Alicyclobacillus sp. SO9: one gene and its partner. The protein of the gene in region 1 interacts with the protein of each later gene in a pairwise test. Links are inferred from orthologs where the notes say so. Each region holds a gene or a part of one and is shown in the gene's direction. Other genes may lie near its edges.

Region 1 (7,741 bases):
GTTCTCTCGCGGTCATCAACACGGCGGTGAAATACCGGAGGGAATCAACGTTCTGCCTCCGCAAATTATTATTGGCGCGCAAATCGTCCAAACAGCCGGCGCGGCACTAGGGTTCAAGTTAAAAGGGGAAGACAAAATTGCCTTTACCTACACCGGTGACGGCGGAACTTCACAGGGTGACTTTTACGAGGGCATCAACTTTGCCGGAGCGTACCAGGCACCTGCTGTATTTATTGTGCAAAACAACCAGTTTGCCATTTCTGTCCCTGTCAGACAACAAACAGCTGCAGAAACGCTGGCACAAAAAGCTGTTGCAGCCGGCGTCCCCGGTGTGCAGGTCGATGGTATGGATATCCTCGCCATGTACGCAGCTACAAAACAGGCGGTGGACAGAGCACGCAGCGGTGCGGGCCCGACAGTGATTGAGAGTGTAACCTTCCGTTATGGTCCACACACCATGAGCGGCGATGACCCAACCCGATACCGTACGAAAGATTTAGAGGAAGAGTGGGAACGCAGAGACCCGCTGATTCGGTTCCGCAACTACCTTCAGGCGAAGAACCTTTGGACTGAAAAGGACGAAGAAGACACCATTGAGGAAGCAAAACAAACCATCAGCGATGCTCTGAAGAAAGCTGATGAGTATCCAAAGATGACGATTCCGGGTCTGGTCGACAGCATGTTTGAGACACTGCCTGATATGCTGATGCGCCAGAAGAACGAATATGTGTCAGGAGAGGAGAAATAAGCATGGCACAAATGACAATGATTGCTGCGATTACTGACGCCTTGGACGTAGCCCTGGGCGCTGACGACAAAGTCCTCGTGTTCGGTGAAGACGTAGGAAAAAACGGCGGTGTCTTCCGGGCTACTCAAGGTTTACAGGATAAACACGGTGAAAACCGTGTCTTTGATACCCCTTTGGCTGAATCAGGCATTATCGGTCTGGCTAACGGCTTGGCATTTCAGGGTTTCAGGCCTGTTCCCGAAATTCAGTTCTTTGGTTTTGTCTTCGAAGCCATGGATCAAATCGTGGGCCAAGCTGCACGCGTGCGCTATCGAACGAACGGTCGGATCACCGCGCCTTTAGTTATTCGCTCTCCCTTCGGCGGCGGCGTCAAAACGCCGGAACTTCACTCTGACAGTCTGGAGGGGCTGTTTGTCCAGAGTCCCGGCCTGAAAGTTGTCATTCCGTCCAACCCGTACGATGCAAAAGGACTGCTTTTATCCGCAATCGCTGACAACGACCCCGTCGTCTACCTGGAACACATGCGCCTCTACCGCTCCATTAAACAGGAGGTACCTGAGGGCTCGTACACGGTGCCCATCGGAAAAGCCAATGTGGTTCGCGAAGGTACTGACGTAACCGTCATTGCGTACGGCTACATGGTGCAAACGGCACTCAAAGCGGCAGAACAATGGCAGAAGGAAAAAGGTCTCAATGCAGAAGTCATTGACTTAAGAACATTGAGCCCGCTTGATATCGAGACAATCGTGCAATCTGTGAAGAAAACACACCGTGCTGTGGTCGTTCAGGAAGCACAGCGGTCAGCAGGTGCAGCGGCAGAAATTGTTGCGCAAATCAACGAAAATGCCATTTTCCATCTGGAAGGTCCTGTGCTTCGCGTAACACCGCCGGATACCGTCTATCCGTTTGGACAAATTGAAGATGAGTGGCTGCCGAGCCCGAAACAGGTTGTCTCTGGATTAGAGAAAGTTATGAGCTTGTAATGCGTCGTAATCATTGGAGGTGAACGAAGTGGGTTTGTACGAATTTAAATTCCCTGAGTTAGGTGAAGGTCTGCACGAAGGGAAGATTGAAAAATGGGTCGTAAATCCCGGGGATGACGTAAAAGAAGACGACGTTCTCGCTGAAGTGGAAAACGATAAAGCAATGGTGGAACTCACAAGTCCTGTTGACGGCAAAGTCAAGGACATCAAGTTGGAAGCCGGCAGTACAGCCGTCGTCGGAGACGTCATTATCATCTTTGAGGTCGAGGGCGAAGGCAACATGTCAGACGCGCCTGCTACAGACGTTAAGGATGCTGCCGTCGAACAATCCGGTGTTGAAAATGTGACGGACAATGTGAAAAACCAGCAACCTGCTGCAACCGCAGCCGGCGGCCAAGAGAACAGCACCCAAAGCACATCTGTGCAGAGTGCAGCGAAAGAGGTCTTGGCCACGCCTGGTGTGAGAAAGTATGCAAGAGAGCAAGGCGTAGATATTACTCAAGTAACGGGCAGCGGCAATAACGGCAAAGTGACCCGTGAAGACGTGGACAGCTTCAAAAGCGGTGCACAGGCTGCTCCTGCACAAGGTCAGGATCAGTCACAAACGGCCGCGCAAGGTACAGGTGTCCCCGTTGCAGGGGGTCAAACCGCAGACGCACAAGGTGCAGGGAAGCCGTCACAGGCTGCCGCAACAGGTGCAGAACCAGAAGAGCGTATCCCGTTTACATCCATCCGCAAAATTATTGCAGATGCGATGGTCCAGTCTAAACACACGGCCCCTCATGTTGCCGTGATGGATGAAGTGGACGTAACGGAGTTGGTGAAATTCCGCAAGGAAATCAAACCGCTTGCCGCAGAACGAAACATTAAAGTCACCTACTTACCGTTTATCGTAAAAGCCCTGATTGGTGCTGTCCGTCAGCATCCGACGCTCAACTCGTCCTACGATGAACAGACTCAGGAATTAGTAGTAAAACACTACTACAACATTGGTATTGCGACAGATACAGACAGAGGTTTGTTAGTGCCTGTCGTCAAACATGCGGACCAAAAGAGCATGTTTACCATCGCCTCCGAGATCAACGATTTGAGTACGCGAGCCAGGGACAACAAACTTGGCCCTGCCGAAATGAAGGGAAGTACCATCTCAATCACGAATATCGGATCGGTTGGCGGTATGTTCTTCACGCCCATCATCAACTACCCTGAGGTAGCTATCCTTGGTGTAGGCCGAATCACTGAAAAGCCAATTATGAAAGACGGAGAAATTGTGCCTGGACAAATGATGGCACTGTCTCTCAGCTTCGATCACCGCATTGTCGACGGCGCATTGGCACAACGGTTTATCAACGACATCAAACGCATGCTCGAGAATCCGCGTTTGCTCATGATGGAGGTGTAAGTTGTGGTAGTCGGTGAATTTACAGAAGAAGTAGACGTACTTGTCATTGGAGCAGGTCCCGGCGGCTATGTGGCCGCCATTCGGGCAGCACAACTGGGGAAAGACGTAGTGGTTGTAGACAAGGGAGCGGTCGGCGGCGTGTGTCTCAACGTCGGCTGTATTCCCTCCAAAGCTTTAATCAGTGCAGCGCACCACTACGAAAATTCGGCAAACTCCCCCTTCCCTGGCATTGAAACGACCGCCAAGGTGGACTTCGCCAAGGTTCAGGAATGGAAACAGTCTGTTGTCGACAAGATGACGGGCGGTGTCAAGACACTCCTGAAGGGAAACAAAATTCGGGTCATGCAAGGTGAGGCCTACTTCTCCAAAGAGGATGAAGTCCGGGTCATGATGGAGCATGAATCTGAGCGTGTGAAGTTTAATGAGTGCATTATTGCGACGGGATCGCGTCCCATAGAACTAAAATCCCTGCCCTACGGCAAGCGGGTCATCTCCTCCACTGGGGCCTTGGCCCTGGACAAACTGCCGAAAAGCATCGCGGTCGTCGGCGGCGGCTACATCGGCATCGAATTGAGTCAAGCTTACGCCAAGTTTGGCACAAAGGTCACAATTATCGAGGGAACGGACTCCATTCTGCCCACCTTCGACAAACAGCCTGTTCGTCTGGTGTCACAGAGCCTCAAAAAGAGCGGCGTCGATGTGTACACCAATGCCTTCGCACAGTCTGTCGAGGAGAAGGAAGACAGCGTGACATTGACGTTCAAACAGAAGGACGAAGAAAAGTCTGTCACAGCAGACTACGTCCTGGTCACTGTCGGACGCAGACCCAACACGGATGAAATGGGTCTGGAAGATGTGGGCATTAAGATGACAGACAAGGGTCTGATTGAAGTAGATGCGCAGGGCAGAACCAACTTGAGTCACGTCTATGCAATCGGCGATATCGTTGCCGGACCCGCCTTAGCCCACAAAGCCTCCTACGAAGGTAAAGTCGCTGCAGAAGCCATTGCAGGCAAAGCCAGCGCAGTGGACTATCGGTGTATCCCGGCTGTGGTCTTCTCCGATCCCGAAATCGCCACCGTCGGCCTAACCGAACAGGAAGCCAAAGACCAGTACCAGGAAATCAGCGTCGGACGCTTCCCCTACGCAGCCAACGGCCGTGCCGTAGCCTTAGGTGCAGACTCAGGCTACGTCAAGCTGATTGCAGATAAGCAAAGCGGCCTTTTGGTGGGCGCACAAGTGGTCGGCCACGAAGCCTCCAACTTGATTGCCGAACTCGGGCTGGCCATTGAGATGAGCTCCACTCTCGAAGATGTCGCACTCACCATCCACGCTCACCCAACCTTGGGCGAGATGGTCATGGAAGCCGCCGAGGTCGGACTGGGCTCCCCCATCCACATTGTCGGCAAGTAGCAAGTAAGGTAGTAGGGTGAGTGACTTGATTGTGCTTGGAAGGTGTTGGGCGGTGCTGCCGCGGTGTGCGTCTTGCTTGCCCAGTCGCGGTTCCGCCCGCGGCTGTGGCATGCAGCGGCAGGAGGCAAGGAAGGCACCGCAGGTGCTGGCTGCGGCTGGCTGGCGGCTGGCTGGATTCCCGCACACCGCAGTTGGATTTGCAAGCCTTCAAATTTGAATTCTAAATGGAAGCGCCGGGGAAACCCGGCGCTTTCCTTCTTCTCTCGCTCATATCTCAGTTGCATTCACCTCTGCCCGCCGTGTCTCCACTGCATATACCCCAAGTACCCACGCTAATATACCCATCAGGGGTATAATTTAGGTTCATACGTGGAGTTTATATACCCTTCAGGGGTATATAAACCATCAATTTATACCCATTAGGGGTATGATCTCCAAAAAATAAGCATTCCAGAAGAGCTTAATGATGAGAGAATTACGGATGATTTAAAAATAAGGCCTTGGCAAGTGCTTAAGTTCCGCATACATACCCCTGCCGGGTATCAATATGGACAAATAAGCACTCCGCAGGAGCTTAAAACGGTACTGGCCCGCCGCTTCGGAGCAATAAGCACTTGGCAAGTGCTTATTGCCGCCGGGGCCTCTATTCCTCTATTCCTCTATTCCTCTATTCCTCTATTCCTCTATTCCTCTATTCCTCTATTCCTCTATTCCTCTGTTCCTCTGTTCCTCTACACAGTCCGCCAGTCCGCCAGTCCGCCAGCACCTACTCTGGTCATTACACTCCGATTCTATGACTAGTCTCGTACTGCAGCATTGACACTGGGAAGTTCTTGAACGAACTTTAAGACGTCTGCTAACGAGCCTTCGTGGGTGAAGTTGAAGTGTTCTTGTTCGTGCCGGACCAAGTAATCCGTTACCAAGTAAGTCTCCATGCCGGTCCTGCTCGCAGCACCGTCTTCCTTCACATCATTTCCAAACATCATGGCTTCTTGCGGTTCCCGACCCAATATGTCCAAAATCTCCATATAGTACTTCGGATTCGGTTTACAGTGATGCATGTTCTCCATGCTCGTCACGAGTCGAAAGGGGACGTCTCCAATACCGGCCCACTCCATTCTGTGATCAATAGCCAATCTCGGAAACAAGGGATTGGTGGCAACTACCAACTCATAACCCTTTCCAACCGCGGTGTCGCAGATTTTTCGAGCAATCGGACTCGGCTCCGTGTACTCCTTCAACTCTGCAAACCTGTCCCTGTAAAACGAATCAAAGAGGGGCCAGAATTCCTCTTCCTTGAAGCCTGTTGAATCAAAAAATACGTCCTTGAAGACCTGTTCGTTGGAGCGACTTGCATCTTCACTGGAGATCATCGCCTTGGTCGCTTTCCACACTTCTGAGACAATCTGTTGCTCATCTATCACACCGTGAACATGATGAACCAGTTTGCCAAAGTAAGCCTTCATAAACACGTCCAAATCTAATGGGAGCAAGGTTCCATCCAAGTCAAATAAAAGGGTTCGCAACATCCGGTTCCACTTTCCTTTCCCATTCAGTTATATATGTAATACCTGCGCGATCCTTCTTCGAGACACCCATCAGCTCATTCAGCTCATTCAGCTCATCCGCTCATTCAGCTCATTCAGCCCGTTCCCCTAGTCGGCGTTAGACCATCCCTGGAAATCCGACCTGCCGAAGTACCTCAAAGGCAACAATTGCGACAGCATTTGAGAGATTTAAAGACCTGGCTTCAGGCACCTGAGGAATCCGAATCGCCCGATCACGATGGGCCTCAAGAACATCTGCCGGCAGCCCCTTTGTCTCCTTTCCAAATACGAGAAAATCATCTGCCGTGTACGTCATTTCGGAATACCAGTTCCCACCTTTTGTGGACGCATAGAAAAAGCGCCCGTCGGGGTGCTTGTCCCAAACTTCTTGAAGGGAATCGTGGTAGCGGATGTCGAGCTGGTGCCAATAGTCCAATCCCGCCCTCTTCAACTGCCTGTCATCCGTTGAAAATCCAAGAGGGCGGACTAAATGAAGCACACTTCCTGTAACCGAGCAGGTTCTGGCAATGTTCCCCGTGTTTGCTGGAATTTCTGGTTCAACTAAAACGATGTGCACTCATGTGCCTCCTTTCAAGTAGAACAGTCTTGTTTGACTAACAAATGACTAACAGATATCTGAAGGTAAATGTACATAAGAGTAACGTGTTTGCGGTGTCCATGCAGGACTGTCCAAATACCTGTAGTGGCGATGGTAACTTGGCTCTGTGTGGGCATTCACCAGTGGATCTCCATTGCTGTCGAAGTCTGTAACAATGGTCGTATGATGGAACGTCCCCTGTCCGTTCCAATCGTAAAACACCAGATCGCCAACATTCAACTTATTCGGGTCTTCAATCATGGTTGCTCCCACAACATGTACCAGATATTGATGCAGAGCGTTTGACGTAGACCAACTGTAACTCCAGTTTACACCTTTTTGACCACTGCCGGGATAGTACCACCATCCTTTGGCTCTGTTATTACCTTCCTTGTGCATTGGCATTCCTGCGGCGTAAAGACATTGAGAAATAAAGTTGGTGCAATCATCTTCAAGAAACTTCACATATGCCGGATTATAAGAATTCCACCACAGGTCTGCGTAGCGTTGAGCCCGAACTCTGTCGTAGGTTTGACACTGCAAGTATCTCGGATATGGATATAGAGGTGCATCGCCTCTGCCTGTCTCACTCTTCTGGATGGGAAGTTCCTTGCTACGCTGCTTCAGTTCACTGGATTCCACAGCCTCTGCCAACAACCATTCCCCGTTGTGCAATTTCCATTTCTGCACGTGTGCTACGATTCTGGATTCTGCTGAGTATTTTAGGCCGTCCCTGTAAATCCAATTAATGATTTCAATAATTTCTGCTGTTGTTAGGTCTCCATCCTGTTGCAGACTTTTCACACCAACCTTAGAATGAGCCCTTAGGAGTTGACTTTTCCTGTACCTCATTTCCTGCTGCTTGCGTCGAATTCGGTGCTGCAAATCCCTCAGCCATGCTGTGGACACGCTTGTGCGAGATTTGTCTCTCAGTTCATTACAACTTCCTGTCACCCAGGCGCGATTACGCTCATCAAAGTACTTACGAATAGCATCCACTACCTTGGCCAATCTTTTCCCTCCTCAATTCGCTGCAATAAAAGCGGGTGT
Region 2 (5,251 bases), 4.2 Mb from region 1 along the record:
TAGTTGGTGCGCCCGAAGTAGTTGGTGCACTCAAAGTAGTTGGTGCGCCCGAAGTAGTCACTGTGCTTGAACAATCAGGCTTGAACAACGAAAATTGGAATTTGAGGTGTAAAGGAAGGCGGTACTGATGCAGCAGAATGAAGATTTGGCACCGTGGGCTGAACTCTCGGGTCCAAACTTGGCCTATGTTCTGGAAGTTTATGATGAGTACCTTAAAGATGCCAATTCCGTCACTGATGCGTATCGATCCTATTTTGAAAAGTGGGGACCTCCGCCGGACACGGCATGGCAGCCGCTCCAGGTACCAGGTCAGGCAGGGGTTTCTTCAGAAGCGCCGTCTGCGGGTGCGGCTCAGATTGCGGGTGCGGCTCAGACTGCGGCGGTGGATATAACAAAGGTGAGCTTGGCGCAGGAACTGGCTCGGAATCTGCGAGAGTATGGCCATCTGGCTGCAAGGACGAATCCGTTGAAAGAAGAGACGAATCCTGTGGCAGTGCTGGAGATGGCTCATTATGGACTGTCTGAAGCTGAATTAAGCAACATGCCGGCCAGTTACGTCTGGCACGATGCTCCGTCTGCGGTGTCTACGGCTCTGGACGCGGTCCGGCGTTTAAAACAGTTGTATACGCAGTCTCTCGCCTTTGACTTCGCCCATGTGGATAACTCAGAAGAAGCGGAGTGGCTTCGTCAGCGAGTGGAAATGAGCGAGGGCAGCGAGAAACTGTCTGAAGCTGACCAGAGAGACTTACTAAATCAACTGATTCATGTCGATGAGTTGGAAAAGTTCTTGCAGCGTGCATTCGTTGGCCAAAAGCGTTTTTCCATCGAAGGTGTAGATATGCTGGTTCCCATGCTCGACAGGCTGATTACAGAGGCTGTGGCAAGCGGAGCCAAGAGCGTCATGATGGGCATGGCTCACCGCGGACGCTTAAACACGCTGGCGCACATTCTGGGCAAGCCCTATGAGACCATCTTTTCAGAGTTTCACACCTCCGTGAATAAGGAGTTGGTGCCGTCGGAAGGTTCAATGGGCATCAACTACGGGTGGTCAGGCGACGTGAAATACCACTTGGGTGCGCGGCGCGATGTAAAGGAAGCCGGGGTACGAGAGGCACATTTGGTCTTAGCCAACAATCCGAGCCATTTGGAATTCGTCAACCCGGTAGTGGAGGGTTTCGCCAGGGCGGAGCAGGATGACAGAAGCCACGGGGGACAGCCGACGCAGGATGCTAATCAGTCCCTGGCCATCGTGGTCCACGGCGACGCAGCATTTCCGGGTGAGGGCATTGTTGCTGAAACACTCAACCTGTCCGGTCTCGACGCATACCAGACGGGCGGTACCATTCATATCATTGCCAACAACCAGCTTGGTTTTACGGCAGATGCAGATGAGGGTCGCTCCACCCGCTACGCCAGCGACTTGGCACGGGGCTTTGAAATACCGATTGTGCACGTGTCGGCTGATGACCCGGAGGCCTGTATTGCCGCGGTGTTGTTTGCACATGCTTATCGGCAGCAATTTCACAAGGATTTTCTCATCGATCTCGTTGGCTACCGACGCTGGGGCCACAACGAAATGGATGACCCGATGCCGACGCAGCCCAGCATGTATACGAAAATCAACGGCCATCCCAGCGTCAGGCAGATCTATTCCCAAATCCTGCAGTCTGCAGACATTGTTTCCGAAGAGGAAACGAAGCATATGGCAGAGCAGGTACAAAAGAAGCTTCAAGAAGCGCATCAAAAAGTGAAACGTGAAGAAGAATCTCAAGAGGAAGAAGAGTTTGGCGAGATCATTGAAGAGCAAGCGCCGAAAACTGGTGTATCTCTGGAGGTTTTAAAGGAGATTAATGAAGCACTCTTAACCAGACCTTCAGATTTTACAGTGTACAACAAACTGCAACGTGTGTTGGAGCGGCGCAGAAAAGCCTTTGATGATGACAAAATCGACTGGGCACATGCTGAAGCCTTGGCATTTGGTTCTATTTTGACTGAAGGCACACCGATTCGGATGACAGGTCAGGATTCAGAGCGGGGCACATTCAGTCAGCGACACCTAGTGCTCCACGACGCAAAGACTGGGTTGCGCTACAGTCCTCTGGAACACTTGGATAAGGCAAAGGTGTCGTTTGCACTCCACAACAGTCCGTTGTCCGAAGCGGCTGTCATTGGCTTTGAATACGGCTACGGTGTGCAGGCCCGGGATGCACTTGTGCTGTGGGAGGCCCAATTCGGTGACTTTAGTAATGCTGGTCAGGTCATTATAGACCAGTTTATTGCCTCTGGCATGGCAAAGTGGAAACAGCCCTCCGGGTTGGTCATGCTGCTTCCTCACGGTTATGAGGGGCAAGGTCCGGAGCACTCGAGCGCACGTTTGGAGCGGTACCTGCAACTCTCAGCCGAGCACAACTGGCGCGTTGTCAATCCGACATCTGCGGCTCAGTATTTCCATCTGTTGCGCAGCCAAGCAGTCATGCAGAGAACTTTGCCGCGGCCGCTGATTGTCATGACCCCCAAAAGCCTGCTTCGCAATCAACAGGTGGTATCGAGCCGCGAGGCGTTAACGGAAGGTTCCTTCCAACCTGTGTTGATGGATAATGCGACTGTTGAAAACACAGATTCTGTAACCCGTCTTGTTTTATCTTCAGGAAAAGTCGGTGTAGATTTTTCCGCTGCTCTTCGCGAATACGAGGGCGGGGTTCCCGCGTGGATTGCAGCTGCCAGGTTAGAACAGATCTATCCGTTCCCGTGGGAGCATTTGAAGCAGTTGCAGGACCGTTATCCCAACTTGGAAGAAGTCTTCTGGATGCAGGAAGAACCTGCAAATATGGGATCGTGGTTCTTTGTTGAGCCTCGACTTAAGGAATTGTTCGGAGAAAACATCCCTGTGTACTATTCAGGGAGGTCGGAGCAATCAAGTCCGGCTGAAGGCAGCGCAAATGTACACAAAAGCAGACAGGGACGACTGATGGACCAAACACTAGCAGCAGAACATCCTGCAGGCGGATATGACAGGAGGGATTGAAGATGGGAGAAATTAAGGTTCCTGAACTGGGCGAATCCATTCTCGAAGGTACCCTGCTTCAGTGGCTGAAGAGTGTTGGTGATGCTGTGGAACTGGGTGAAGCAGTTGCTGAACTGGAAACAGACAAGGTGAACATTGAAGTTATGGCAGAAGAGGCGGGTGTTCTGGAAAGTACATCGGTAGAGCCTGGAGATACGGTGGAAGTTGGTGCATCTATTGGAACGATTGCCGCCGGACAAAACGCTGCTGGCGGCAGTAATGCCGGTGCAGGGGCTGACGGCAGCAGCGGTTCGGACAATCGCGGGGCAACCCCTGGGGACGGTTCGACTGCTTCAGACAATGGCGGTGCAGCGGACGGCAACACCGAGTCAGCTGAAGCAGAGGCGAAACCGGCACAACAGACTTCATCAGACGCGGGGGATAAAGCAGACGCTGGCAAAACGACTGCAGGTTCCGGCGCCGGTGCTGCAGCACCTGACGGGTCCGTGCCGCCTCATACTACGCCCGCGGTCCGGCGCTTAGCCAAGGAACAAGGCGTTGACTTGTCCAATGTACAAGGCAGCGGTGGTCTGGGTCGGATTACAGAAGCGGATGTGTTGCGGCAGGCAAGCAAGGGGGCACAGCCCGCCCAAGGTCAGGGTCAATCTGCAGCAGGTCAGCCGCAGCCGCAAGCGCCGTCCCAACAAGGCGGAACTGCGGGCAAGGCAGCGACACCGGCAGCGGGTGGTGCTGGTGTGAAGGGTGCAACGAGATCGGATGAAAAAAGAGAACGAATGTCGCGCCGCCGCCAAACCATTGCCAAACGACTGGTGGAAGTACAACAGCAGTCGGCGATGCTCACAACCTTCAACGAAGTAGATATGACCAACATGCTGGAGGTCCGCAAGCGCCATAAAGAACGCTTCAAGGAAGAGCATGACATCGGCCTGGGCTTCATGTCGTTCTTCTCAAAGGCTGCTGTAGGTGCACTAAAGCAGTTCCCGCGCTTGAATGCGGAGATTGACGGTCAGGATATGATTTTGAAGGACCACTACGACATTGGTATCGCCGTGTCCACGGAGGGCGGACTGGTTGTACCTGTTGTACGGGACGTGGATAGACTCACCTTTGCCGAGATTGAACAGGAAGTTGCTGGCTTGGCCAAAAAGGCACGTGCCAATAATCTGGCTCTTTCCGACCTTCAGGGCGGGACGTTTACGATTACAAACGGAGGCGTATTCGGATCGCTTTTCTCAACACCAATCCTGAACGCACCGCAGGTAGGTATTTTGGGGATGCACACGATTCAACAGCGTCCGGTTGCTGTGAACGGGAATGTGGAAATCAGACCAATGATGTACCTGGCACTGTCCTACGACCACCGCATTGTGGACGGTTCGGAAGCCGTCAGTTTCCTGGTGGCCATCAAGAAGATGATAGAGGACCCAGAGCGGCTGTTGCTGCAGGGATAGTCGCGGAAGGCTGCGCGGGCTATGTGGTGAGGCCCAAGTCTTGCGCATTTGCGTGGTCGTCAAGAGCTGTCGATTTTATCGACAGCTCTTTTTGTTTGCAGCACATACATCTGCATCAAAGTACTTTGACATACATAGTAATATGATATATGTTATACGCAAAGAGGTGATACACATGGCAGCAACGACCTCAGACATGATTAGAGGACATATTGATACCATCATTCTCAAATTACTGATGGATACGGACAAATACGGCTATGAAATCTCAAAACTTGTGTCAGCTGGTTCTGATGGCGAGTACGAGTTGAAGGAAGCCACTATGTATTCCTCGTTAAAGAGAATGGAACGAGAGGAGGCCATCACATCCTACTGGGGCGACGAGACTCAGGGCGGACGCCGCAAGTACTACAGCATTACGAGTAAAGGCAAAGATACCTACGAACAGAACAAGCGCAATTGGGAAAATGTGCAACGGATCTTAAACAACCTGATTTAAGAAGGGGAATGAAATATGACGGATACATTAAGGGAGCACCTCGACAAAGTCTTTTCGTCTCACGAAGAACTGAAAACGATGGTGGAGTTGAAAGAAGAGCTCCTTCAAAATTTGCAAGAAAGAATGCAAGATTTGAAGGAAGAAGGGTACGACGATGAGACCGCACTGGAGATGACCGTTAATTCAATTGGAGAAGTGTCAGAGCTCATTGGAGCCATTGGTGAGAATTCCAGACAGATGCAACAGGCAGTTGGTATGAATTTGTCTATGAGCAAT

The links. The genes of interacting proteins can lie anywhere in the genome.
Region 2: the proteins of lpdA (region 1) and odhB interact in binary tests that used the Escherichia coli proteins (3 or more experiments, as listed by UniProt). The link is inferred for Alicyclobacillus sp. SO9 from one-to-one orthologs.

Annotation. Positions count from the first base shown.
Region 1 is NZ_CP066339.1:828,963-836,703, reverse strand. The notes cover bases 2,346-5,341. They hold lpdA (dihydrolipoyl dehydrogenase), read left to right. Parts: upstream 2,346-3,136; coding sequence 3,137-4,546; downstream 4,547-5,341. Other genes in these bases: GI364_RS03665 (hypothetical protein), read left to right, coding at 4,563-4,763; GI364_RS03675 (dihydrolipoamide acetyltransferase family protein), read left to right, coding at 2,346-3,133. Also shown: pdhA (pyruvate dehydrogenase (acetyl-transferring) E1 component subunit alpha), read left to right, coding at 1-748; GI364_RS03680 (alpha-ketoacid dehydrogenase subunit beta), read left to right, coding at 751-1,731; more of GI364_RS03675, read left to right, coding at 1,760-2,345; GI364_RS03660 (HAD family hydrolase), read right to left, coding at 5,344-6,075; tRNA (uridine(34)/cytosine(34)/5-carboxymethylaminomethyluridine(34)-2'-O)-methyltransferase TrmL, read right to left, coding at 6,212-6,670; GI364_RS03650 (amidase domain-containing protein), read right to left, coding at 6,719-7,702. UniProt on the Escherichia coli protein: Lipoamide dehydrogenase is a component of the glycine cleavage system as well as of the alpha-ketoacid dehydrogenase complexes.
Region 2 is NZ_CP066339.1:5,071,765-5,077,015, reverse strand. What follows is about bases 2,373-5,251. They hold odhB (2-oxoglutarate dehydrogenase complex dihydrolipoyllysine-residue succinyltransferase), read left to right. Parts: upstream 2,373-3,027; coding sequence 3,028-4,476; downstream 4,477-5,251. Other genes in these bases: GI364_RS23705 (pentapeptide repeat-containing protein), read left to right, coding at 4,991-5,251; GI364_RS23710 (PadR family transcriptional regulator), read left to right, coding at 4,652-4,975; GI364_RS23720 (2-oxoglutarate dehydrogenase E1 component), read left to right, coding at 2,373-3,025. Outside these bases: more of GI364_RS23720, read left to right, coding at 128-2,372. UniProt on the Escherichia coli protein: E2 component of the 2-oxoglutarate dehydrogenase (OGDH) complex which catalyzes the second step in the conversion of 2-oxoglutarate to succinyl-CoA and CO(2).